Regions from separate parts of the Nocardiopsis sp. CNZ308 genome, predicted to be linked through region 2. Evidence: riboswitches for the same ligand, from Rfam matches in the RefSeq annotation. Region 2 holds a riboswitch; each other region holds the start of a gene.
What was found. A riboswitch is a leader RNA that binds a small molecule or an ion and turns the genes downstream of it on or off. The one in region 2 is predicted to bind cobalamin.
Positions count from the first base shown of each region.

Region 1 (7,141 bases), 1.0 Mb from region 2:
GGCGCGCACCCGGCGGGCCGCCTCGACCATGTTGCGCAGGGCCTGTTCGGCCTCGGCGTAACCGCGCGTCTTGAGGCCGCAGTCGGGGTTCACCCACAGGTTCCGGGCGTCGATGTGCGCGACCGCCAGCCGCAGCGACCCCTCGATCTCCTCCACCGAGGGCACCCGCGGGGAGTGGATGTCGTACACGCCCGGGCCGATCCCGCGCCCGTAGCCCCGCTCGCCCAGGTCCCGCACCAGCTCCATGCGCGAGCGGGCGGCCTCCACGCTGGTGACGTCGGCGTCCAGCGCCTCGATGCCGCCGACGATCAGCCCGAACTCCGAGTAGCACATGTGCGTGTGGATGGTCGTGGACGGCGACACCCCCGACGTGGCCAGGCGGAAGGAGCCCACCGCCCAGTCCAGGTACCGCGCCCGGTGCTCCGAGCGCAGCGGCAGCAGTTCGCGCAGGGCCGCCTCGTCCACCTGGATGTGGCGGATCCCGGCGCGCTCCAGGTCGGCGACCTCGTCGCGCAGACTCAGGGCCACCTGGCGTGCGGTCTCGGCCAGCGGCTGGTCGGTGCGCACGAACGACCAGGCGAGCATGGTGACCGGGCCGGTCAGCATGCCCTTGACCGGCTTGTCGGTGCGCGACTGGGCGTAGGCGGTCCACTCGACCGTCATCGGCTCGGGGCGCGAGACGTCGCCGAACAGGATCGGCGGGCGCACGCACCGCGAACCGTAGGACTGCACCCAGCCGTTCTCGGTGGTGGCGTAGCCCTCCAGCTGCTCGGCGAAGTACTGGACCATGTCGTTGCGCTCGGGCTCGCCGTGCACGAGCACGTCCAGGCCGATCTCCTCCTGGAGCGCGACGACCCGGTCGATCTCCTCTCGCAGGACGGCCTTGTAGGCGTCCTCCGCCAGCTCCCCCCTGCGGTGCGCGGCGCGGGCGCGGCGCAGCTCGGCGGTCTGGGGGAAGGATCCGATGGTGGTCGTGGTGAGCGGGGTGTCGGTGGGCCTGCCGCGTTCCCGCGGGCGCTCGTAGGCGTCCGGGCCCAGGGCGTCGAGGCGGGCGCGCACGCGCGCGTCGGTGAAGGCGGGGGGACGGACGCCGCCCCGTCCGGTGTGCTCGGCCTCGGACCCCTCGGACAGCACGCGGCCGAGCAGGGCCGTCTCCTGGGCCTTCTGCCTGGCGAAGGCCAGGGACCCGCGCAGCTCGGGGGCCAGGGAGGTCTCGGCGTCCAGGTCCAGGGGCACGTGCAGCAGGGAGCAGGAGGTGCTCACGGTCAGCTCGTCGGTGAGGGCGAGCAGGGTGCCGAGCACGGCGACGGCGGCCGGGATGTCGGTGCGCCAGACGTTGCGCCCCTCCACCACGCCCGCGACCAGGCGGGTGGCGCCCAGGCCGGAGACCCGCACCAGGTCGTCCACGCCCTCGTCGTCGGTGACCAGGTCCAGGCCGACCGCCTCGACCGCGGAGTCCTTGAGGACGCGCAGGGCGGCGGAGCCGATGGAGCCGAAGTAGGTGGACACCAGCAGGGAGGGGCGGTCGGTGACCGCGCCCAGGTGCTGGTAGGCGCGCTCCAGGTGGCCGACGGCGGCGCGGCCCTCGTCGGTGGCCAGGATCGGCTCGTCCAACTGGACCTCGGTGGCGCCCGCGGCCCGCAGGTCGCCGAACAGCTGGACGTAGGCCTCCAGGAGCTGGTCGAGCAGCTGGACGGGTTCCCAGCCCTCGGGGGCGCCGTCGGCGGGCTTGGCCAGCATCAGGAAGGTGAGCGGACCGACCAGGACCGGGCGGGTGTGGAAACCCGCCTCGGCGGCCTCGCGGAACTCGGCGACGGGCTTGTCACCCACCAGGCGGGGACGGCTGCCGGGCGAGAGCTCGGGGACCAGGTAGTGGTAGTTCGTGTCGAACCACTTGGTCATCTCCAGCGGCGGGGCGCCCTGTTCGCCGCGGGCGAGCGCGAAGTAGCGGCGCAGCTCCTCCTCGCGGTCCGGCGCCGCGGCGGGAGGGGCGAAGCGGGAGGGGACCAGGTCGAACAGGACAGCGGTGTCCAGCACGTGGTCGTAGTAGGAGAACGTGTTGGAGGGGATGTCGTCGACACCGGCCTCGCGCAGCTGGGCGTAGACGCCCAGGCGCAGCCCGGCGGCGACCGCGTCCAGTTCGCGGGCGGTGGTGCGGCCCCTCCAGTGGGACTCGCAGGCGCGCTTGAGCTCGCGGGCGGGGCCGATGCGCGGGTAGCCGTGCACTGTCGAGCGCACGGAGGGGCGTGGTCCGCCCGGGGCCGCGGACGGCGCGGGGGTCGTGGTCATGAGCTTCTCTCCCTCGTCGAAAGCCGGGTACCGGCCGCGAGGAGGAGAGGGCGGGCACGCCGGCGGACGCGCCGCGGGCGCGCACCGGACCTGCCACCGCCTCCGGCCCTCCCTCGGGGCGCGGGACCACCGGCGCCGCGGGTGCGTCGCCGGGTGGAGGCAGGTCTTCGGACTCGGGGGCGCGGGCGGTGTCGACACCGCTCCTCCTACTGGCCGCCGCTTCCCGGTGTGCGGTCTCCGCGACCGGCACTACCAGTGCTCATGGCGACGTTCGTTCCCCCATACCGCTGCGGGGCAGTCCCGGACTCACACCGGGTTCCCTCTTGCGACATGGTTCCGCCCCGCCCGTTCCGGGCCGGGCCCGGGACGCGGGGGTGGATCATGTACCTTCCACGGCTGCAAGTATAGGGAGGGCCCCCTTCGCCCCTGCACCCGGCGTGCGGCCCCATGCGCCCGGCCCGAACGGTGAGAACCCCCGTCCTTCGGCCGGCGTCACACACGAAGTCAAGCGTTGCGCGGGTGAGCTCCCCTCTGCTCCCCGCGGACGTTCGTCTGAGCGATGAACGTGGAGATTCCCTCGTGAGTAAGCAGTCCCGCCTCGCCATGGCACCGGACCACCCCCTGATCACGGTCGTGGTAGCCCTGGCGGTCCTGGCGGGCATGGTGTTGTTGGCCACCCGCTCCTCCGGAGAGCCCGAGCCCGGGCCGCGGACGCACGAAGCGCCGGTCTCCGAGAGCGAGCCGCCGCCCCCGGCCTCCGGTGAGCCCGACGGGCTCACCGAGGTGGACCCGGCCGCGGTGGCGGGCGTGGAGGAGGCCGAGCTGCCCTACGACGGGGAGATCTCCGTCGCGGTGACCTACCCGGTGATCCCCAACGCCGAGCCGCTGGCCGACTTCCTGGAGCGTGAGCTGACCGACGAGGTGCACGCCTTCGAGGCCGCCAACCCCGGCGCGGTCTCCTTCGAGGCGGGGTGGAACCTGACCGCGGCGCGCGACGGCCTGCTGGGGGTCCGCGTGACCCGGGTGGAGACCGACTCCGAGGGGTCCCGGGAGGGGTACACCACCTACTGGTACGACACCGGGACCGCGGCACACCACCCCTCCGCCGCGCTGGTCGGCGGCCAGGAGCAGCTGGAGGAGCTCAACGGCCTGGTGCGCGGCGCCGTCGGAAGCGGGGAGGACGGGGAGGGCCCGGCCGACCCCGGCGTCATCCACCCGATCAGCTCCCTGTACGACTCGGTGGGCTTCAACCCCGACGGGGACCTGATCGTGGAGTTCGACGCCGGGCAGGTGGCCCCGGCGGAGGAGGGCCGCACGCGCGCGGTGGTCGCCGCCGGTGAGGCCGAGGGCCTGCTGTCCGAGCTGGGCCTGCGCGTGCGCGACGCCGCGACCGTGGGCGTGGAGGACTTCTCCATCGCCGCCCCGCCCCGGGCCGACAAGGACGGCCAGGAGGAGGGCGCCGTGCCCGGACAGGTGCCCGCGGTGGACCCCGACGTCGACTGCTCCGACCCCGAAACCACGTGCGTGGCGCTGACCTACGACGACGGCCCCGGCGAGCGCACCCCCGAACTGCTGGACGTCCTCGCCGAGTACGACGCGCGGGCCACGTTCTTCGTCACCGGCAACCCCGTCATGGAGCACCCGCACACGGTGCGGCGCGCCTATGCTGAGGGGCACGAGATCGCCAACCACACCCTGAACCACCCCGACCTGGCCGGTCTGGGCGCGGGAGGGGTGCGCGCGGACCTGGACGTCGTGCAGGCGCTGGTGTACCGCGAGACCGGCTACACCATGGACCTCATGCGCCCGCCCTACGGCTCGACCGACGAGGGCGTGGCCTCGGTGACCGAGGACATGGGCCTGGCCCAGATCCTGTGGAGCGTGGACACCCTCGACTGGAAGGACCGCAAGGCCTCGGTGATCCACGACCGGGTGCTGGAGGGCGCTTCGGACGGGGCGATCATCCTCATGCACGACATCCACGGCACCACCGTCGACGCCTCCCGCACGGCCATCCGGGAACTGGACGAGCAGGGGTACACCATGGTCACGGTGTCCCAGCTGCTGGGGACCACGACCCCCGGCCAGAGCCACATGGACGGGGTCCCCGACGCCCCGGAGGAGGGCGCCGACCCCTCCGAGGAGGCCGGTGAGCCCGCCGATGGGGCCGAGGAGGCTTCCGAGGGGGCCTGAAGGGCGCGGCGTCACGGCTCGGCGGGCGGTCCCGGGTGAGGATGGCCCCGGGAGGGCTTCGGGGCCGCGGCCGGTGGGACGCACGGGACGAAGAGCCGTGCGGGGCACCGGGTGGGGCCGGAAAGGGCGCCCCGCGCGGGTGTTCCCGGTCTCCGGCGCGTTGCCCGTCCCGGGGCGGTGACCACATGTGGTCACCGCCCCGGGACGGGTGACGGCGTCCCCTATGTTGCTCCCAGCAGCAGCCGTGTTGGCCACCCGCTGAGGGATGAGGGAGTCCGGTGTTGTCGTCGACTCGAATCCACCCGAACGAGGCCGCCCCCCGTCCCGGGGCCGGGGGGAACCGGCCGTGGGAGCGCAGAACCCGGTGGCCCGGGGCGGCGCTGGCCGCGCTGGTCCTGCCCCTGGCCGCGTGCGGCACCGAGGGGATCGCCTCCGGGGGCGGCGAGGAGCCGGAACTGATCACGGTGGTGGCGGCGGAGCCGGGGGACGGGGTCACCGAGTGGCGCGGGGACGCCTCCGACTTCGAGGACCACCCGTACAGGCCCGAGGGGCTCACGATCGACGTCGCCTACCCGGTGTTCTCGGGTGCCGACGCCTTCGCCGAGGAACTGGCCGCCCGGGTGGACCAGGAGGTGCGGGACTACCGGGGCGCCAGCCGGGACCCGGTGAGCCTGGGCGTCGACTGGGAGGTGGTCGCCGCCGGGAACGGGGTGCTGGGCGTGCGCCTGGTGCGCACCGAGGAGGACTTCCACGGACTGCGCCAGGGGTACGGGACGTACTGGTACGACGCGTCCACCGGCCGCACCGCCTACTCCGCGGAGCTGCTGGCCGACGACGCGGCGCTCCGGGAGCTCAACGGGATCGTCCGCGCCTCGTTCGCCGACGAGGAGGCGGTGGACGCGGGGGGACTGCACCCGGTGATGCGCACCTACGACTCGATGGGGTTCAACGCCGACGGGGACCTGGTGGTGGAGTTCGACGACGGGCACCTGTCCCCGGTCGTGGAGGGCCACCCCCCGTCCTCGGAGCCGGGGCGGATGGTCGCGGTGGTGCCCGCCGAGGAGGCCGCGCCCCTGCTGTCCGACCTGGGTGAGCGGGCACGGGAGGCCGCCATGGCGGAGGAGCCCGTGCTGACCGTGGAGGCCCCCGACGCCGAGCCCCCGGCCGACCCGCCGGTGCCGGGGGTGGTCTCGGCGGGAGATCCCGACCTGGACTGCGCCGAGGCCAAGTGCATCGCGCTGACCTTCGACGACGGACCGGTCGCGACGACTCCGCGGCTGCTGGACCTGCTGGCGGAGGAGGAGGTGGCGGCCACCTTCTTCCTCAACGGCAACCCGGCGCTGACCCGGCCCGGCGTGATCCGGCGCGCCTACGCCGAGGGGCACGAGATCGGCAGCCACAACCACCTGCACGAACGCATGCCCGAGGCCTTCGAGGGTGAGGAACTGGTCCACCAGGTGGCCGCGGTGAGCGCGATGGTGCGCCGCCAGACGGGGCACACCGTGGAGCTGTTCCGGCCGCCGTTCGGCGACAGCTCGCCGGAGGTGCTGGAGGAGATCGGCCGTCAGGGCATGGCAGAGATCCTGTGGAGCCAGGACAGCAAGGACTGGACCGGCATGAGCCGCGACGAGGTCGTGGAGAGCGTGGTGGAGGGGGCCCGACCCGGGGGCGTGGTGCTGCTGCACGACACCCTGGAGCCGACCCTGGCCGCGGTCCCCGAGATCATCGAGCGGCTGCGGGCCGACGGGTACGAGTTCGCGACCGTCAGCCAGGTCTACGACGGCCCGGAGGCCGGAAAGAGCTACCCGCCCGAGGGGCTGTCCGCGCCCGCCGGTTCCTGAGGTCCGCGGGCGGCGGGGCACCCGTGTCGGCGGCCGGTGGGGACCCCACCGGCCGCCGCGTCGCGGCCCTCGTCGGCGGACACGGCCCCGGGGGGCGGAGCCGCGGGACCGGTCGTCGGTGCCGGGTCCGCGGATCCGGGCCCTGGCGGCGGGCTCAGCCCTTGGCGGTGGCCGCGGCGGGGTCCGCCCCCTGTCCGGGGTCGGCCGCCGGGGCGACCGGGGCGGGGACGTCGGCCCCGACGACCTCGTCGATGGAACGGTGGCCGGAGGCCCGCACCAGCCGGGCGAGGCCGCGGTTGATGCGGCGGGGCCAGAGGGGACCGCCGTAGATGAGGCCGGTGTAGCCCTGCACGAGGCTGGCCCCCGCCCGGATACGGAACCAGGCGTCCAGGGGCGTCTCGATGCCGCCGACGGCGATCAGGGTCACCCGGTCGCCCACACGGGCGCGCAGGCGGCGCAGCACCTCCAGGGAGCGCCGCTTGAGGGGGGCGCCGGACAGGCCGCCCGCACCGGCCGCCTCCACCTGTGCCGCCGGGGTGGTCAGACCCTCGCGGGAGATGGTGGTGTTGGTGGCGATGATGCCGTCGAGCCCCTCGGCCAGCGCGAGGTCGGCGACGGCGTCGACGTCCTCGTCGGCGAGGTCGGGGGCGATCTTCACCAGGAGGGGCAGGTCCGGGCGGCCGGCCTCGGCCATGGCCTCGCGCACGGCGGCCAGGAGCGGGCGCAGCCGCTCCACGCCCTGGAGGTTGCGCAGCCCGGGGGTGTTGGGCGAGCTGACGTTGACCACCAGGTAGTCGGCGTAGCGGGCCAGGCGCCGG
Region 1 covers NZ_SHKJ01000001.1:4,237,146-4,244,286, reverse strand. Annotated here, with positions in the region: gene metE (5-methyltetrahydropteroyltriglutamate--homocysteine S-methyltransferase) at 1-2,289, opposite strand, end outside; cobalamin riboswitch at 2,451-2,611, opposite strand; gene EV372_RS18295 (polysaccharide deacetylase family protein) at 2,893-4,482, shown strand; gene EV372_RS18290 (polysaccharide deacetylase family protein) at 4,764-6,323, shown strand; gene EV372_RS18285 (quinone-dependent dihydroorotate dehydrogenase) at 6,478-7,141, opposite strand, start outside.
Region 1: it holds a riboswitch for cobalamin, as region 2 does, so the genes downstream of both, metE (5-methyltetrahydropteroyltriglutamate--homocysteine S-methyltransferase) here and EV372_RS22445 (VWA domain-containing protein) in region 2, are expected to answer to the same signal.

Region 2 (7,141 bases):
CGCGACGACCTCGCACCCGGCGGCGGTGAGCAGTTCCTCGGTCTCGGCGTAGCGGAAGGTGAAGGCCCGGCCGCCCGCCACCGCGACCACCGGCCGCCGCGACGCTGGGGGCTCATGGGGACCGTGGTCGGTCTGGGCTGTGTGGCGCTCGCAAGGATCACCGGGGACACGAGCTGTGCGGGGCCCATGGTCCGTGTGGGCTGCGACCACCGCTTGCTGGGGCGGAGGGGGTTCGTGGGGTCCGAGGCCGGTGTGGGCTGTGTGTTGCCCACCGGGATCGCCAGGGGCACGAACCGTGTGGGGCTCATGGGCTGTGTGGGCTGCGTGGGGAGTGCGGGACGCCTCCCGCGCCCGCACCCGGACCCCGAGCGGGGTGGCGGGGGCTGACACCTCCCGTGCCGGGCCCTCGGGCGGGGACCCCGGAACGGGTGTTCCCAGTGCCCGTGCCGGATCCCAGGGGCGGGCGTCCAGCGCGGGCGCGGAGCGGGCCACCGCGAGCAGCGCGTCCAGGTCCACCTGGCGCGCGACGTGCTCCCCGAGCCGTTCGACCACGCGCGCCGACTCCGCCCGCTCCGACGCCGGGACCAGCCCCAGGTGCCGGGACGGGCTGGCGAGCCGCTCGTCGCGGTGGACCACGCCGAGGACCGGCAGGTGCGTGGCCCGGGTGATCTCGGCGACGTTGCGCGCCGAACCCGCCTGGTTGAGGATCACCCCGACCACCTCGACCGCCGGGTCGTAGGCGGCCATCCCCGCCACCAGTGCGCCCACCGAACGCGACATCCGCGACACGTCCACCACCAGCACCACCGGTGTCCGGGTCAGGGCCGCGACGTGCGCGGACGAGGCGAACCCGTCGGTGCCCAGCCGCCCGTCGTGCAAGCCCATCACACCCTCGATGACGGCGACGTCCGCGCCGCGCGCCCCGTGCAGCAGCAGCGGCGCCACCCGCTCCTCGCCGACCAGGTGCGGGTCGAGGTTGCGGCCCGGACGCCCGGTGGCCAGGGCGTGGTAGCCGGGGTCGATGTAGTCCGGCCCCACCTTGTGACCGCTCACCGCGTACCCGGCGTCGCGCAGCGCCGCCATCAGCCCGGTCGCGACCGTGGTCTTGCCCTGCCCGGTCATGGGCGCGGCGATCATCAGCCGGGGCAGCGCCGTCGGCCGTGCACGCGGCGTCGGCCGGAGCAGTCCCGTCGGCCGGGCTGACGGCGCCGGTCCGGCGGGCTCCGGGGACCCCGTCGTCCGGCCTCCGCGCTTCCCGGCGGGTGCCGGGGCCCCCGCTTCTCCGGCTCCCGCGTACCCCTCGGCGGCCCCCGCGGGCCCTGCCGTCCGGCTTCGCGAACCTTCCGAGGCGCCCCGGGAGGTCACCACTCGATGCCCCGCTGCCCCTTGCGCCCGGCGTCCATGGGGTGCTTGACCTTCGTCATCTCGGTGACCAGGTCGGCGGCCTCCAGCAGCCGCGGGTCGGCGCGGCGGCCGGTGATCACCACGTGCTGGCGGCCGGGGCGGTCCCGCAGGGCGGCCAGGACGTCCTCGACGTCGACCCAGCCCCAGTTGAGCGGGTAGGTGAACTCGTCCAGGATGAGCAGGTCGTGCGTCTGGTCGGCGAGCCTTCGTCTGATCTCCGCCCAGCCCTCGGCGGCGTCCGCCGCGTGGTCCTCGGCGTCGCCCTTGCGGCGGCTCCACGACCAGCCCGAACCCATCTTGTGCCACTCGACCGGACCGCCCTCGCCGGTCTGCTCGTGCAGCTCGCCCAGGCGTTCCAGCACGGTCTGCTCGCCGATGCGCCACTTCGCGGACTTGACGAACTGGAACACCCCGATCCGCCAGCCCTGGTTCCAGCCGCGCAGCGCGAGGCCGAACGCGGCGGTCGACTTGCCCTTGCCGTCACCGGTGTGCACGGCGAACACGGGCTGGTTGCGGCGCTGGCGCGTGGTGAGCCCGTCGTCGGGGACGACGAGCGGCTGTCCCTTGGGCATCAGGCGGCCCTCTCTCGTACGGCGGTGCCCAGCGCGTGGGCGCTGACCTCGCTGACGGGCATGTGGTCGGCGCCCAGGCGGGCGGCCAGGGAGGCGGCCAGGCCCAGGCGCAGCGGCCCGGACTCCCCGTCCACCACGACGGTGGTCACGCCCAGCCCGGCGACGTGGTCGGCGGCGGTCATGGCGCGGCCCACCGCACCCTTGCCGCCGGTGGCCCGTCCGTCGGTGACCACGACCAGGAGCGGGCGCAGCCTCGGGTCCCGCAGCCGCTCGCGGCGCAGGACGCGGGCCGCCTCCTCCAGTCCCTCGGCCAGCGGGGTGCGCCCCCCGGCGGGCAGGTCGTCGAGGCGGGCCGCGGCCACGTCCACCGAACGGGTCGGCGGCAGCGTGAGTTCGGCCTCGCGTCCCCGGAAGGTGACCAGGCCGACCTTGTCGCGGCGCCGGTAGGCGTCCAGGAGCAGGGACAGGATCGCGGTCTTGACCTCGGTCATGCGCCTGCGCGCCGCCATGGAGCCGGAGGCGTCCACGCAGAACAGCACCAGGTTGGTCTCCTGGCCCTCGCGGACCGCGACGCGCAGGTCGCGGGGGTGCAGCCGCAGTCGGCCGCCGTTCTGGGGCCGCAGAGCGGCGGCCCGCACGGTCTCCACCAGGTGGACCGCGCTGCCCGCGCCCCGGCCGGGCTCGGCGGCGCCGATCCGGCGGCCCCGCGTGCCGACGGCCCGGCTGCGCCTGCCGTCGGCGCCCTCTCCGGAGCCCCGCACGGTGAGCAGCCGGGTCCGGTAGGGGGCGGCGGCCCTGGCGGTGGCCGGGGAGGCGCCGGAGGGGCGGGGTTCGGGGGAGTCGCCCTCGGCGTCCTCGGGCGCGTGCTCGGCGGAGGCGGGGGAGTGCTCCGGGTCGGGCTGTTCGCCGCCGGAGGTCTCGGCTTCCCCGGTGTCCCCGACGTTGTCCGGGGGACTGGCGTTGTCGGAGGGGTCCTGTGGGTCCTGTGCGTCCGACGGGGTTTCGGAACCGTCGTCGTCGGTCCCCCGCGGGCCCGGCGGCTCCGGGGGGTCGGGCGGCGGTTCCTCGTCGCCCAGGATCCGGTCCAGGAGTTCCTCGTCGAGTCCCGGCGCGTCGAAGGGGTTGCGCCGTCGTCGGTGCGGCAGGGCGAGCGTGGCGGCGCGGCGGATGTCGGCCCGGGTGACCGAGGTCCGGCCCGACCAGGCCGCGTGCGCCATCGCCGTGCGCGCGGTCACGATGTCGGCGCGCAGGCCGTCCACGTCGTAGGCCGCGCACACCTCGGCGATCTTCAGCAGAGCCGCCTCGGACAGGTGCACCCGGCCCAGCGCCTCCCGGGCCGCCGCGATGCGTTCGGCCAGGGCCTTCTCGGCCTCGTGGTAGCGCCCGGCGAAGGCGGCGGGGTCGGCGTCGTGGGACATGCGCCTGCGCACCACCTCGGCGCGGACCGCGGGCTCGGACGGCGCGGCGACCTCGACGGTGAGTCCGAACCGGTCCAAGAGCTGCGGGCGCAGCTCGCCCTCCTCGGGGTTCATGGTGCCGATGAGCAGGAACCGGGCCGCGTGCTCCACGGAGAACCCGTCGCGCTCCACGGTGACCCGGCCGGTCGCGGCGGCGTCCAGGAGCAGGTCGACCAGGTGGTCGTGCAGGAGGTTGACCTCGTCGACGTAGAGGATGCCGCGGTGGGCCCGGGCCAGCAGGCCGGGTTCGTAGGCGACCCTGCCGTGGGTGAGGGCCTGTTCCAGGTGCAGGGAGCCCAGGACGCGGTCCTCGGTGGCGCCGACGGGCAGTTCGACCAGGCGCACCGGGCGGCTCTCCACGGTGGTGCCGGACCCGAAGGGCCCGTCGGGGGAGTGCTGCGCCGGGTCGGCGGGGTCCACGGAGAACCGGTCGCCCTGGTAGACGTCGACGGGCGGCAGGAGGGAGGCCAGGGCCCGGACCGCGGTGGACTTGGCGGTGCCCTTCTCGCCGCGTACCAGGACGCCGCCGATCTCCGGGGAGACGCTGGTGAGGACGAGGGACAGGCCCAGGTCGTCGAGTTCCTCGGCGTCGCAGCCGACGATCGCGGAAAAGGGGTAGTGCGGTGACCGCAATGGCATGTAGAGGCTCCCGCTCATGTCGCCATCGGTAAGGGACGGGCGCGAGGCCGGTCTTCGGACTTGCCGGGTCCTTCCTGGACGGAAGGCTCGGTTCACCGCAGCGGGCCTGTGCCGGAGTCTCACCGGGCTTCCCAGATTCTCCCCGTCGGCCGTCCCCACCGTTTCCGATGGCTGGGCCGTTGGGGCACCTCATGCCTGCCGCCACGATAGCGTCCGGGGAATGAAGGACGACAGCCGCCCTCCCGTCACCCACCACCGCCCGGATGCCGCTGCGCGGGGGAGTGGTGCACCCTCAACGGACGCCTGCGGCGCGGAGCCCCCTCCCGTCACCCACCACCGCCCGGATGCCGCTGCGCGGGGGAGTGGTGCACCCTCAACGGACGCCTGCGGCGCGGAGCCTCCTCCCGTCACCCGCCACCGCCCGGATGCCGCTGCGCGGGAGGACGGGACCTCCCCGCCCACCGGGCACCGGATCACCGTCGTCGGCATCGGCGCGGAGGGCTGGTCCGGCCTGCCCGAGCGGCTGCGCGCGCTCGTCCTGGCCGCCGACACGGTCCTGGGCGGGCGCAGGCACCTGGCGATGCTCCCCGACCGGCCCCGGCAGCGCCGCCAGGCCTGGCCCTCACCCCTGCGCGAGGGGCTGCCGCCACTGCTGGCCTCCCTCGACGACGCTTCCGCTGACGGCGCCGCCAGCGACAGCGCCTCCCCCGTCGGCCCCTCCACCGTGGCGCTGGCCTCCGGCGACCCCCTGGTGTCCGGTATCGCCACCACCCTGATCGACCTGCTGGGCGCGGACGCCGTGCGGGTGGAACCCGCGGTCTCCTCGGTCGCCCTGGCCCGCGCCCGCATGGGCTGGCCCGCCGAACGCTGCGCGGTGGTGGGCCTGGTCGGCCGCGACCCCCGCCTGCTGCTGCGCCAGCTCGCCCCCGGCCACCGCGTCCTGGTGCTCTCCTCCGACGGTGCCACCCCCGCCGCGGTCGCCGCCCTGCTGGTCGGCGCGGGCTACGGCGCCAGCCGGATGACCGTGCTGGGCGACCTGGGCGCGGACTCCGAGTCGCGCCTGGAGACCACCGCCGACCACTGGCTCGCCTCACCTCCCGGCACGGTGCCCCCGCTGCACGTGCTGGCCCTGGAACTCCTCGGCCCGCCCGGCCACGGCCTGGTCGCGGGGCTGCCCGACGACGCCTTCGAACACGACGGGCAGCTCACCAAGCGCGACCTGCGCGCCTCGGCGCTGGCCCGCCTGGCTCCCTCGCCGGGCCAGCACCTGTGGGACGTGGGCGCTGGCGCGGGGTCGGTCGGCATCGAGTGGATGCGCGCCCACCCCTCCTGCACCGCCACGGCGGTGGAGGCCCACCCCGAACGGGCCGCGCGGATCGGCCGCAACGCGGGCCGCCTCGGTGTTCCCGGCCTGGAGGTGGTCACTGGCCGCGCGCCGGACGCGCTGGCCGGGCTGCCCGCGCCCGACGCGGTGTTCGTCGGCGGCGGCGCGACCCGGCCGGGCGTGCTCGACGCCTGCCTGGGGGCGCTGCGGCCGGGAGGGCGGATCGTGGTGCACGGGGTGACGCTGGAGACCGAGCAGCTGCTCGCCGATGCCCACCGGCGCCACGGGGGCGAGCTGACCCGGATCGCCGTCGAGACCACCGCGCCCATCGGCGGGTTCACCGGCTGGACGCCCGCCCGCACGGTCACCCAGTGGTTCCTGGCGGTGCTGCCCTGACCCTCCGCCGCGCCGCTTCGCGCCCAGGGGTCGGGAGCACGGGAGCCTCCGACCCCCGCGGGCACGCCCCTCCCTCCACGCGAACCCGCCCGCGGGACCTCCGGAACCCCTTCGGGGCCCTCCCTATCCGCTGACCCGGGGCCGGGCCGGGTCGTAGAGGTAGGACTCACCGCCCGTCTCCGGATCGAGCGCCCGCCCCACCAGGATCACCGCCGCCTGACGGAACCCGGCCTCCTCCACCGCGTCGGCCACGGTGGAGACCGTGCCGCGCAGCACCGCCTCGCCCGGCTGGCTGGCCCGGTACACCACGACCACCGGGCAGTCGCCGCCGTACTCGGGTTCGATCTCGGCCATCAGCTCGCGCACCCGCCGGATCGCCAGGTGCAGCACCAGCGTGGCCCGGGTCGCGGCGAACGCGGCCAGCGACTCGGTGTCGGGCATGGCGGTCGAGCGGGCCCGCGTCCGGGTCAGCACCACCGACTGGGCCACCAGCGGCACGGTCAGCTCCCGTCCCGCCAGCGCCGAGGCGGCCGCGTAGGCGGGCACCCCGGGCGTGACGTCCCACGGAACGCCGTGCGCGTCGAGCCTGCGGGTCTGCTCGGCCAGCGCCGAGTACAGCGACGGGTCGCCGGAGGTGAGCCGCACGACGTCGCGCCCCGCCGCGTGCGCGCGGACCAGGTGGTCGGTGATGCGGTCCAGGTCCAGGCCCTGGGTGTCCACCAGCTCCGCGCCGGGCGCGCAGTGCGTCAGGACCTGCGGGTCCAGGTAGGTGCCTGGGTAGAGCACTACGTCGGCCCCGGCGAGCATGCGCGTGGCGCGCACGGTCAGCAGGTCGGCGGCGCCGGGCCCCGCGCCCACGAAGTGCACGGTCACGGCTTCACCCACCTGGGGGTCCACACGCGGCCCGCCCCGGTGACCCGGGTTCCCGAGGCGCCGACGATGAGCAAACAGCGCATGTCCACGGCGGCGGGGTCGAGTTCGCCCAGGGTGGTCACCGTCAGGGACTCGCCCTCGCGGCCCACGTCGCGGCCGACGACGACCACGGTGTCGGGTTTGCGGTGCTCCAGCAGGATCCGGCGGGCGGTGGCGATCTGCTCGGTCCGGGACCGGGAGGCGGGGTTGTAGACGGCCAGCGCCAGGTCGGCCTCGGAGACGGCGCGCAGCCGCCGCTCGACCACCTCCCACGGTTTGAGGCGGTCCGACAGGCTCATCACCGCGAAGTCGCCGCCCACGGGTGCGCCCGCGCGGGCCGCGACCGCCTGGACTGCGCTGACCCCCGGCAGCACCCGGACGGGCACGTCCCGGTAGGCGGGGTCCTCGGCCGCCTCGAACACGGCGGTGGCCATGCC
Region 2 covers NZ_SHKJ01000001.1:5,245,150-5,252,290, forward strand. Annotated here, with positions in the region: gene EV372_RS22435 (cobyrinic acid a,c-diamide synthase CobB) at 1-1,137, opposite strand, end outside; gene cobO (cob(I)yrinic acid a,c-diamide adenosyltransferase) at 1,362-1,976, opposite strand; gene EV372_RS22445 (VWA domain-containing protein) at 1,976-4,066, opposite strand; cobalamin riboswitch at 4,101-4,242, opposite strand; gene cbiE (bifunctional cobalt-precorrin-7 (C(5))-methyltransferase CbiE/decarboxylating cobalt-precorrin-6B (C(15))-methyltransferase CbiT) at 4,293-5,792, shown strand; gene cobM (precorrin-4 C(11)-methyltransferase) at 5,916-6,677, opposite strand; gene EV372_RS22460 (precorrin-2 C(20)-methyltransferase) at 6,662-7,141, opposite strand, start outside.

Region 3 (7,141 bases), 1.0 Mb from region 2:
GCCCTACCTTCCGGCCCCGGATCCGGGCGTTCGCCGACCGCCCCGCGTCGCCGCCGGTCCGCTCTCGGGGCGTTCGGGGGGAGTGGCCGCGCGTGCGCCGCAGCTCAGGACGATAGGGTCGGACGACGTGAGTGCGAAACCGCTGATCCCTGATGTCCTGGCTGCCCGCTACGCGTCCGCGGAGCTGACCCGGCTGTGGTCCCCCGAGTACAAGGTGGTCGCCGAGCGGCGGCTGTGGCTGGCCGTGCTGCGCGCCCAGGCGCGTCTGGGCGTGGACGTCCCGGCCGGTGTGGTCGAGGACTACGAGAAGGTCCTGGAGCAGGTGGACCTGGCCTCCATCGCCGAGCGCGAGCGGGTCACCCGCCACGACGTCAAGGCCCGCATCGAGGAGTTCAACGCCCTCGCCGGGCACGAGCACGTGCACAAGGGCATGACCTCGCGCGACCTGACCGAGAACGTCGAGCAGCTCCAGGTGCGCGACAGCCTGCTGCTGGCCCGCGACCGGGTGGTGGCTCTGCTGGCGCGGCTGGGGAGGCTGTCGGCCGAGTACGGCGAGACGGTGATGGCGGGCCGCTCCCACAACGTGGCGGCGCAGGCCACGACGCTCGGCAAGCGGTTCGCGTCGATCGCCGACGAGGTGCTGGTCGCCCACGGGCGGCTGGAGGAGCTGATCTCCCGCTACCCGCTGCGCGGGATCAAGGGCCCGGTGGGCACCGCGCAGGACATGCTGGACCTGCTGGGCGGGGACCGGGCCGCGCTCAGCGCGCTGGAGGACGAGGTGGCCTCCCACCTCGGGTTCGAGCGGCGCTTCACCAGCGTGGGCCAGGTCTACCCGCGCTCGCTGGACTTCGAGGTGCTGACCGCGCTGGTGCAGCTGGCCGCCGGTCCCTCGTCGCTGGCCAAGACGATCCGCCTGATGGCCGGGCACGAGCTGGTCACCGAGGGGTTCGCCGAGGGCCAGGTGGGCTCCTCGGCCATGCCGCACAAGATGAACACGCGCTCGTGCGAGCGGGTCAACGGGCTGACCGTGATCCTGCGCGGGTACGCGTCCATGGCCGGTGAGCTGGCCGGGGACCAGTGGAACGAGGGCGACGTGTCCTGCTCGGTGGTGCGCCGGGTGGCCCTGCCGGACGCGTTCTTCGCCTTCGACGGGCTGGTGGAGACGATGCTGACGGTGCTGGACGAGTTCGGGGCCTTCCCCGCGGTGGTCTCCGCCGAGCTCGACCGCTACCTGCCGTTCCTGGCCACGACCAAGATGCTCATGGCCGCGGTGCGCGCCGGGGTGGGCCGCGAGACCGCCCACGAGCTGATCAAGGAGCACGCGGTGGGCTCGGCCCTGGCCATGCGCCAGGAGGGTGCGGGCAACCGGCTGCTGGACCGCCTGGCCGAGGACGAGCGCTTCCCGCTCGGCCGCGAGGAGCTGGACGCGCTGCTGGCCGACCGGATCACCTTCACCGGCGCCGCCGCCGACCAGGTGGCCGCCGTGGTGGGGCGGATCGACGCGATCGTGGCCGCGCACCCGGAGGCGGCCGCCTACTCCCCCGGTTCGATCCTGTAAGGGGATCCGGATCCGCCTGGCGAGGGGTCCGGGACGGTGCCGCGGCGCCGTCCCGGACCCCTCGCCATGTGCGGCGGACGGACGTGCTGCGGGCGGGCGCGCGGTGGCGCGCGTATGACCCAGTTCACCGCCGCTGACGCTCGGCCCGAAAGTTAACACCTATTACGGTTGGGCTGTCGGCACGTCCAACCCCCGATCCCCTCGGAGCACCCATGATCGACCCCGATTCCTTCGGTACCGCGCTGTGGACCGTGCTGATCGTCGCCGCCGTCGTCATCGCCTTCGGTCTGGCCGCCCTGTCGGACATGGCCATGCGCCGCCGCGAGGACCGTGCCGCGCGCGCCGCCGGACGCGACGACCCCGTGGCGGCGCGCGCCGGCGAGCGGCAGCGCGTGAACGGGAGCGGGCCCACCGGCGGCGGGGGCTCCCGAGCCTGACACCGGCGCCGCCCCGGCGGGGCGGCGCCCCCGACCTGCGGCGGACGGCCTCCGCCCCGCACGGTCGCGCGGCTCACGCCACCAGGCGGGCGAACAGCTCCGGGTCGGCGTTGCCCCCCGAGACGACCGCGACCGTCTCCTGCGGGCGGCCGGGCGCGGTGGGCACCCGGCCCGCCAGGACCGCGGCGGCGGCCAGGGCCCCGCTGGGCTCGGCGACCAGGCGCGCCCCGTGGGCGAGGGCGGCGACGGCGCGGGCGATCTCCTCCTCGGTCACGGTGACGACCCCGTCCAGGCGGGCGCGCAGGTGGGCGAAGGTCAGCTCGGACAGGCACACGCGCACCCCGTCGGCCATGGTGCGGTGGGTGCGCTCGGGCGGCCAGGTGACCAGGCTTCCGGTGCGCAGGCTCTCGGCGGCGTCGGCGGCCAGTTCGGGTTCCACCCCCACGACGCGGACGCGGCGCGGGCCCGCGGCGGCCAGCGCGGCGGTGGCCACCCCCGAGGCCAGACCGCCTCCGCCCACGGGCACGACGACGGTCGCCACCTCGGGCGACTGCTCCAGGACCTCCAGGCCGACCGTGCCCTGGCCCGCGATGACGCGCGGGTCGTCGAAGGGCGGGACGAGGGCGAGCCCCTCCTCGTCCCGGAGCCGCCGGGCGGTGGCCTCCCGCTCCCGGGGGGCGACCATGACGATGCGGGCGCCCAGGGCGCGCATGCGGTCGACCTTCACCCCGGGCGCGCCCTCGGGGACGACGACGGTGCAGGGCACCCCGTGCCGGGCGGCGGCGTGGGCGAGCGCCTGGCCGTGGTTGCCCGAGGAGTGGGTCACCACACCGCTCCGGCGCTGGCCGGGGTCGAGCAGGGCGACGGCGTTGGTGGCGCCGCGCAGCTTGAAGGCCCCGGTGGGCTGGAGGCTCTCGGGCTTGAGCAGGAACGGCGGCCCTCCGGCGGGGCCCGCCGTCAGCGGGGTGCGCACCACCTCCCCGCGCAGGCGTTCCCGGGCGGCGCGGACGTCCTCCACCGTGATCAGTTCCATGGGCCCTCTATGCCCGGTCCCGGCCCGGCCACGCGTCCGGACGGTGCCCCGCCCGGTCCGGGTGCGGCGGCCGTGCGGGCCACGGCGCGGGGCTCCCGCCCCGCCGGGTCCTCCCCCCCTCCGGTCGGGCGGCTCACGGGGGTCCGGCCGTCGGTCGGGAGGGGAGCGGGTCTCGCGGAGGGGACCCGCGTGCACTACCGTGGCCCGTTGACTGTCAGCACAAGTCCATATCGTCGACGTCGCAGTGCACGGGAAGCCGGTGGAAGTCCGGCGCGGTCCTCGCCACTGTGACCGGAGGGCGCCTCCCACACGCCACCGGGCCGGACACGGCCCGGGAAGGGGGAGCGGCGCGGGGCGAGAGCCCGACTCCGGGAGCCAGGAGACCGGCTGCGACCGTCCGCGTCATCAGACCACGAAGGATGGTTTGTTCGATGAAGCCCACCGGGACACGCGCGGTCCGGTACCGCCTGCCCGCCTGCGCCGCCCTCGCCCTGCTCCTGGCCACGACCGCCTGCGGCGGGGGTTCCGCCGCCCCCTCCCCCGAGGCCGCCGGGGAGACGATCCGCAACTGCGGCGTCGACGTGGCCGCGGACAGCCCGCCGGAACGGGTGTTCGCCGCCTACCAGCCCGCCATCGAGACCGCCCACGCGCTGGGCCTCAGCGACCGCCTGGTGGGGACGGCGTTCCTGGACGCCGCCGTCCTGGAGGAGTACGCCGACGCCCAGGCCGGGCAGGAGTACTACCCCAACCTGCCCAGCCGGGAGGAACTGCTCAGCCACGGGCCCGACTTCGTGCTCGCCGGGTTCAACGACGTGTTCACCGACGAGAACCTCGGTACGCGGGCCTCCCTGGGCGAGCTGGGCATCGGCAGCTGGATCCCGGCGCCGCTGTGCCCGAGCGGGGACGGGCGCACCGACGCGACCATCGACCCGGCCTCGGTGACGATGGACAACGTCTACGCCGACCTGCGGGACCTGGGCGCCCTGTTCGGCGCGCGCGAGCGCGCCGAGGAGGTCATCGCGCACATGGAGGGCACGATAGGCGGGGTCACCGAGGCCCTGGAGGGCGGCGTGCCCGAGGAGGACCGGCCCTCGGTGATGGTCGGCCGCCCCAGCGACCAGGGGTTCCGGGTGGCCGGCGGGCAGGACTTCTCCACCGAGATCATCCGCCTGGCCGGAGGCGTCAACGCCTTCGCCGACCTGGACGGCGGGCGCAACCACGACGTGGCCGTCGAGGACGTGATCGCGCGCGACCCCGACTTCATCCTGGTCGACGTGTGCTGCGACGCGCGGATGACCGCCGCCGACGCCGCCCCGGACGTGGAGCGGATCACGGCCGATCCCGTGCTGGCCAACCTGACCGCGGTCACCGAGGAGCAGGTGGAGGAGTTCACCTTCGCCGACCGCTCCGCGGGTGTGCGCAGCGCGGCCGCGGTGGAGACGGTCGCCCGGATCCTGCACCCCGGCCTGTTCGGGTAGGCGGGCCGATGGCCCCCCGTGTGGCGGAGAGGCCCGTGACGACCGTGCCCTCGGGAGTCCGGCGCCGGCTGCGGGCCGCGGCCGACGGTCCCGGGGTGCTCGTCAGTGCCCGCGCCCGCGTCGCCGGGTTGGCGGTGGCGCTGCTGGTCCTGGCCGCGGCCCTGCTGGCGTCGGTCCTGGTCGGCTACGAGCGGCTGTCCGTGGCCGACGTGTACCTCGCCTACGCCGGTTTCACCGGTTCGGACACCGACCTGGTCGTGCGGCACCTGCGTGTGCCGCGCACCCTGGCCGGGCTGGCGGTCGGCACGGCCCTGGGCGTGTCCGGGGTCCTGGCGCAGGGGGTGACCCGCAACCCCCTCGGCGACCCCGGCGTCCTCGGCATCAACGCGGGCGCCTCCCTGGCGGCGGTCCTCGCGATCAGCGTGTTCGGGGTGTCCGCGCTGCTGGGCTACGTCGGCTTCGCCTTCGTGGGCGCCGCGGCGGCGGTCTGCGCGGTCTACGCCGTGGGGTCGCTGGGCCGGGAGGGCGGCGGTCCGGTCAGGCTCACGCTCGCCGGAGCCGCGGTCTCGGCCCTGCTGGGTTCGCTGACCTCGGCGATCGTCCTGCGCGACCGCGCGAGCCTGGACGAGTACCGGTTCTGGGTGGTGGGCTCGCTGGCGGGCGCCGACGGCGCGGCGCTGCTCCAGGCGCTGCCGTTCCTGGCCGCCGGGCTGGTGACGGCGGTGGCGGTGGCCCGGTCCCTGAACGCGGTGGCGCTCGGCGACGAGCTGGCCCGCTCCCTGGGGACACGGCTGTGGCTGGTGCGCGGGGCGAGCGCCCTGGCGGTGGTGCTCCTGGCGGGAACGGCGACGGCCGTGGCCGGTCCGATCGGCTTCGTCGGCGTCGCCGTGCCGCACGCGGCGCGGGTCCTGGTCGGCCCCGACCACCGCTGGGTGCTGCCCTGGTCGGCGGTGCTGGCGCCCGTCCTGTTGTTGGCGGCCGACGTCGCGGGCCGGGTGGTGGCGCGTCCGGAGGAGTTGCAGGTCGGCGTCCTCACCGCTCTCATCGGTGCGCCGTTCTTCGTCCTCCTGGTGCGCGGGCGAAGGGTGACGGGGCCGTGACGGCGCGCTCCGGGGTCCTGGGCCCCCGGACGGGGGCGGCCCGCCTGGGCGGACTGTCGGTGCGGGTGTACTGGCCCGCGGTACTGCTCGGCGGCCTGCTCACCGCCCTGGCTTCGGCGGTGGCCCTGGTCTCGCTGACCCTGGGGGACTTCGAGCTGGGTGTGGGCGAGGTGGTGGACGCGCTCACCGGCCGTGCCGGGGTGATGGTGACGCACGTGGTGGTGGAGATGCGGCTGCCGCGTGTGCTCACCGCGCTGGGTGTGGGCGCCGCGCTGGCGCTCTCGGGGGCGCTGCTGCAACGGCTGGCGCACAACCCGCTGGTCAGCCCGGACGTCATCGGGGTCAGCGCGGGCGCGACGACGGCGGCGGTGCTCGCCATCGTCGTCTTCGGCGGCACGGCGGCGGCGATCGCGGCCAGTGCGCTGGCGGGAGCCGTGGCCACCGCGTTCCTGCTGTACCTGCTCGCCTACCGGCGCGGTGTCAGCGGGCAGCGGCTGGTCCTGGTGGGGATCGCGGTCACCGCGATGCTGGGCGCGGTGACGTCGTACCTGCTGACCCGCACGGAGCTCACCACGGCGCAGCGCGCCATGCTCTGGCTCACCGGCAGCCTGGCCAACCGGGACTGGCCGCACGTGGTGACGGTGGCGGTGGCGCTGGCCGTCCTGGCGCCGACCACGCTCCTGCTGGCCCGGCCGCTGTCCCTGCTCCAGCTCGGGGAGGACACGGCGACCGCCCTGGGCGGCCGGGTGCGGCTCGCCCGGGGCGCCCTGCTGTTCACCTCCGCCGCGCTCGCGGCCACGGCCACCGCCGTCGCCGGTCCCGTCGCGTTCGTCGCCCTGGTGGCCCCGCAGATCGTGCGGCGGCTGCTGGGCGGACGCGCCCTCGGGCTGCTGGCCTGCGCCGCCTGCGGAGCGCTCCTGACGGCCGGCGCGGACCTGGTCGCGCGCACCGCCTTCGGGGGGAGCGAACTTCCGGTCGGGGTGGTCACCGGGGTGCTGGGAGCCCCCTTCCTGCTGTACCTGCTGGCGCGCGGCGACAGCGCGGGACGGGGCCGGTGAACGCCCGCGGCGCCGCCCCGCCGGGTCGCCGGGGGCGCCTTCCCGGTCAGGCGGCCCGCGGGGCCGGGGCCCCGCGGCCTCCCATGGCGAAGTGGCGCGAACCGGGGGCGAGCGCCGCGGCCCCCGGGGCCAGGAAGCACAGGGCGGCGCACACGACGAGGACCGCCTCCGTGCCGAAGGCCTGGGTGGCCGGGGCGATCAGCGCGAGCCCGACCGGGGCCAGGCCGTAGGAGAACAGGAAGTCCAGGGAGGAGACGCGGGCGAGCTTGTCGGGCGCGACCTCGCGCTGGGCGGCGGTGAACCACGGGACGTTGAACAGTTCGATCCCGACCCCCGCCAGGGCGTAGGCGGCGAACACCGTCCACGGGCCCACGGGGAGGAGCAGGCTCAGCGGCGCGAGGCCGTACAGGGCCAGGCCCGCCAGCGCCACCCACCCCTGGGAGGAGGGGCGCCAGCGCCCGATCAGCAGCGCCCCGG
Region 3 covers NZ_SHKJ01000001.1:6,268,465-6,275,605, forward strand. Annotated here, with positions in the region: gene purB (adenylosuccinate lyase) at 128-1,558, shown strand; gene EV372_RS27080 (histidine kinase) at 1,771-1,995, shown strand; gene EV372_RS27085 (threonine/serine dehydratase family protein) at 2,069-3,028, opposite strand; cobalamin riboswitch at 3,254-3,434, shown strand; gene EV372_RS27090 (ABC transporter substrate-binding protein) at 3,460-4,506, shown strand; gene EV372_RS27095 (iron ABC transporter permease) at 4,515-5,606, shown strand; gene EV372_RS27100 (iron chelate uptake ABC transporter family permease subunit) at 5,603-6,664, shown strand; gene EV372_RS27105 (MFS transporter) at 6,711-7,141, opposite strand, start outside.
Region 3: it holds a riboswitch for cobalamin, as region 2 does, so the genes downstream of both, EV372_RS27090 (ABC transporter substrate-binding protein) here and EV372_RS22445 (VWA domain-containing protein) in region 2, are expected to answer to the same signal.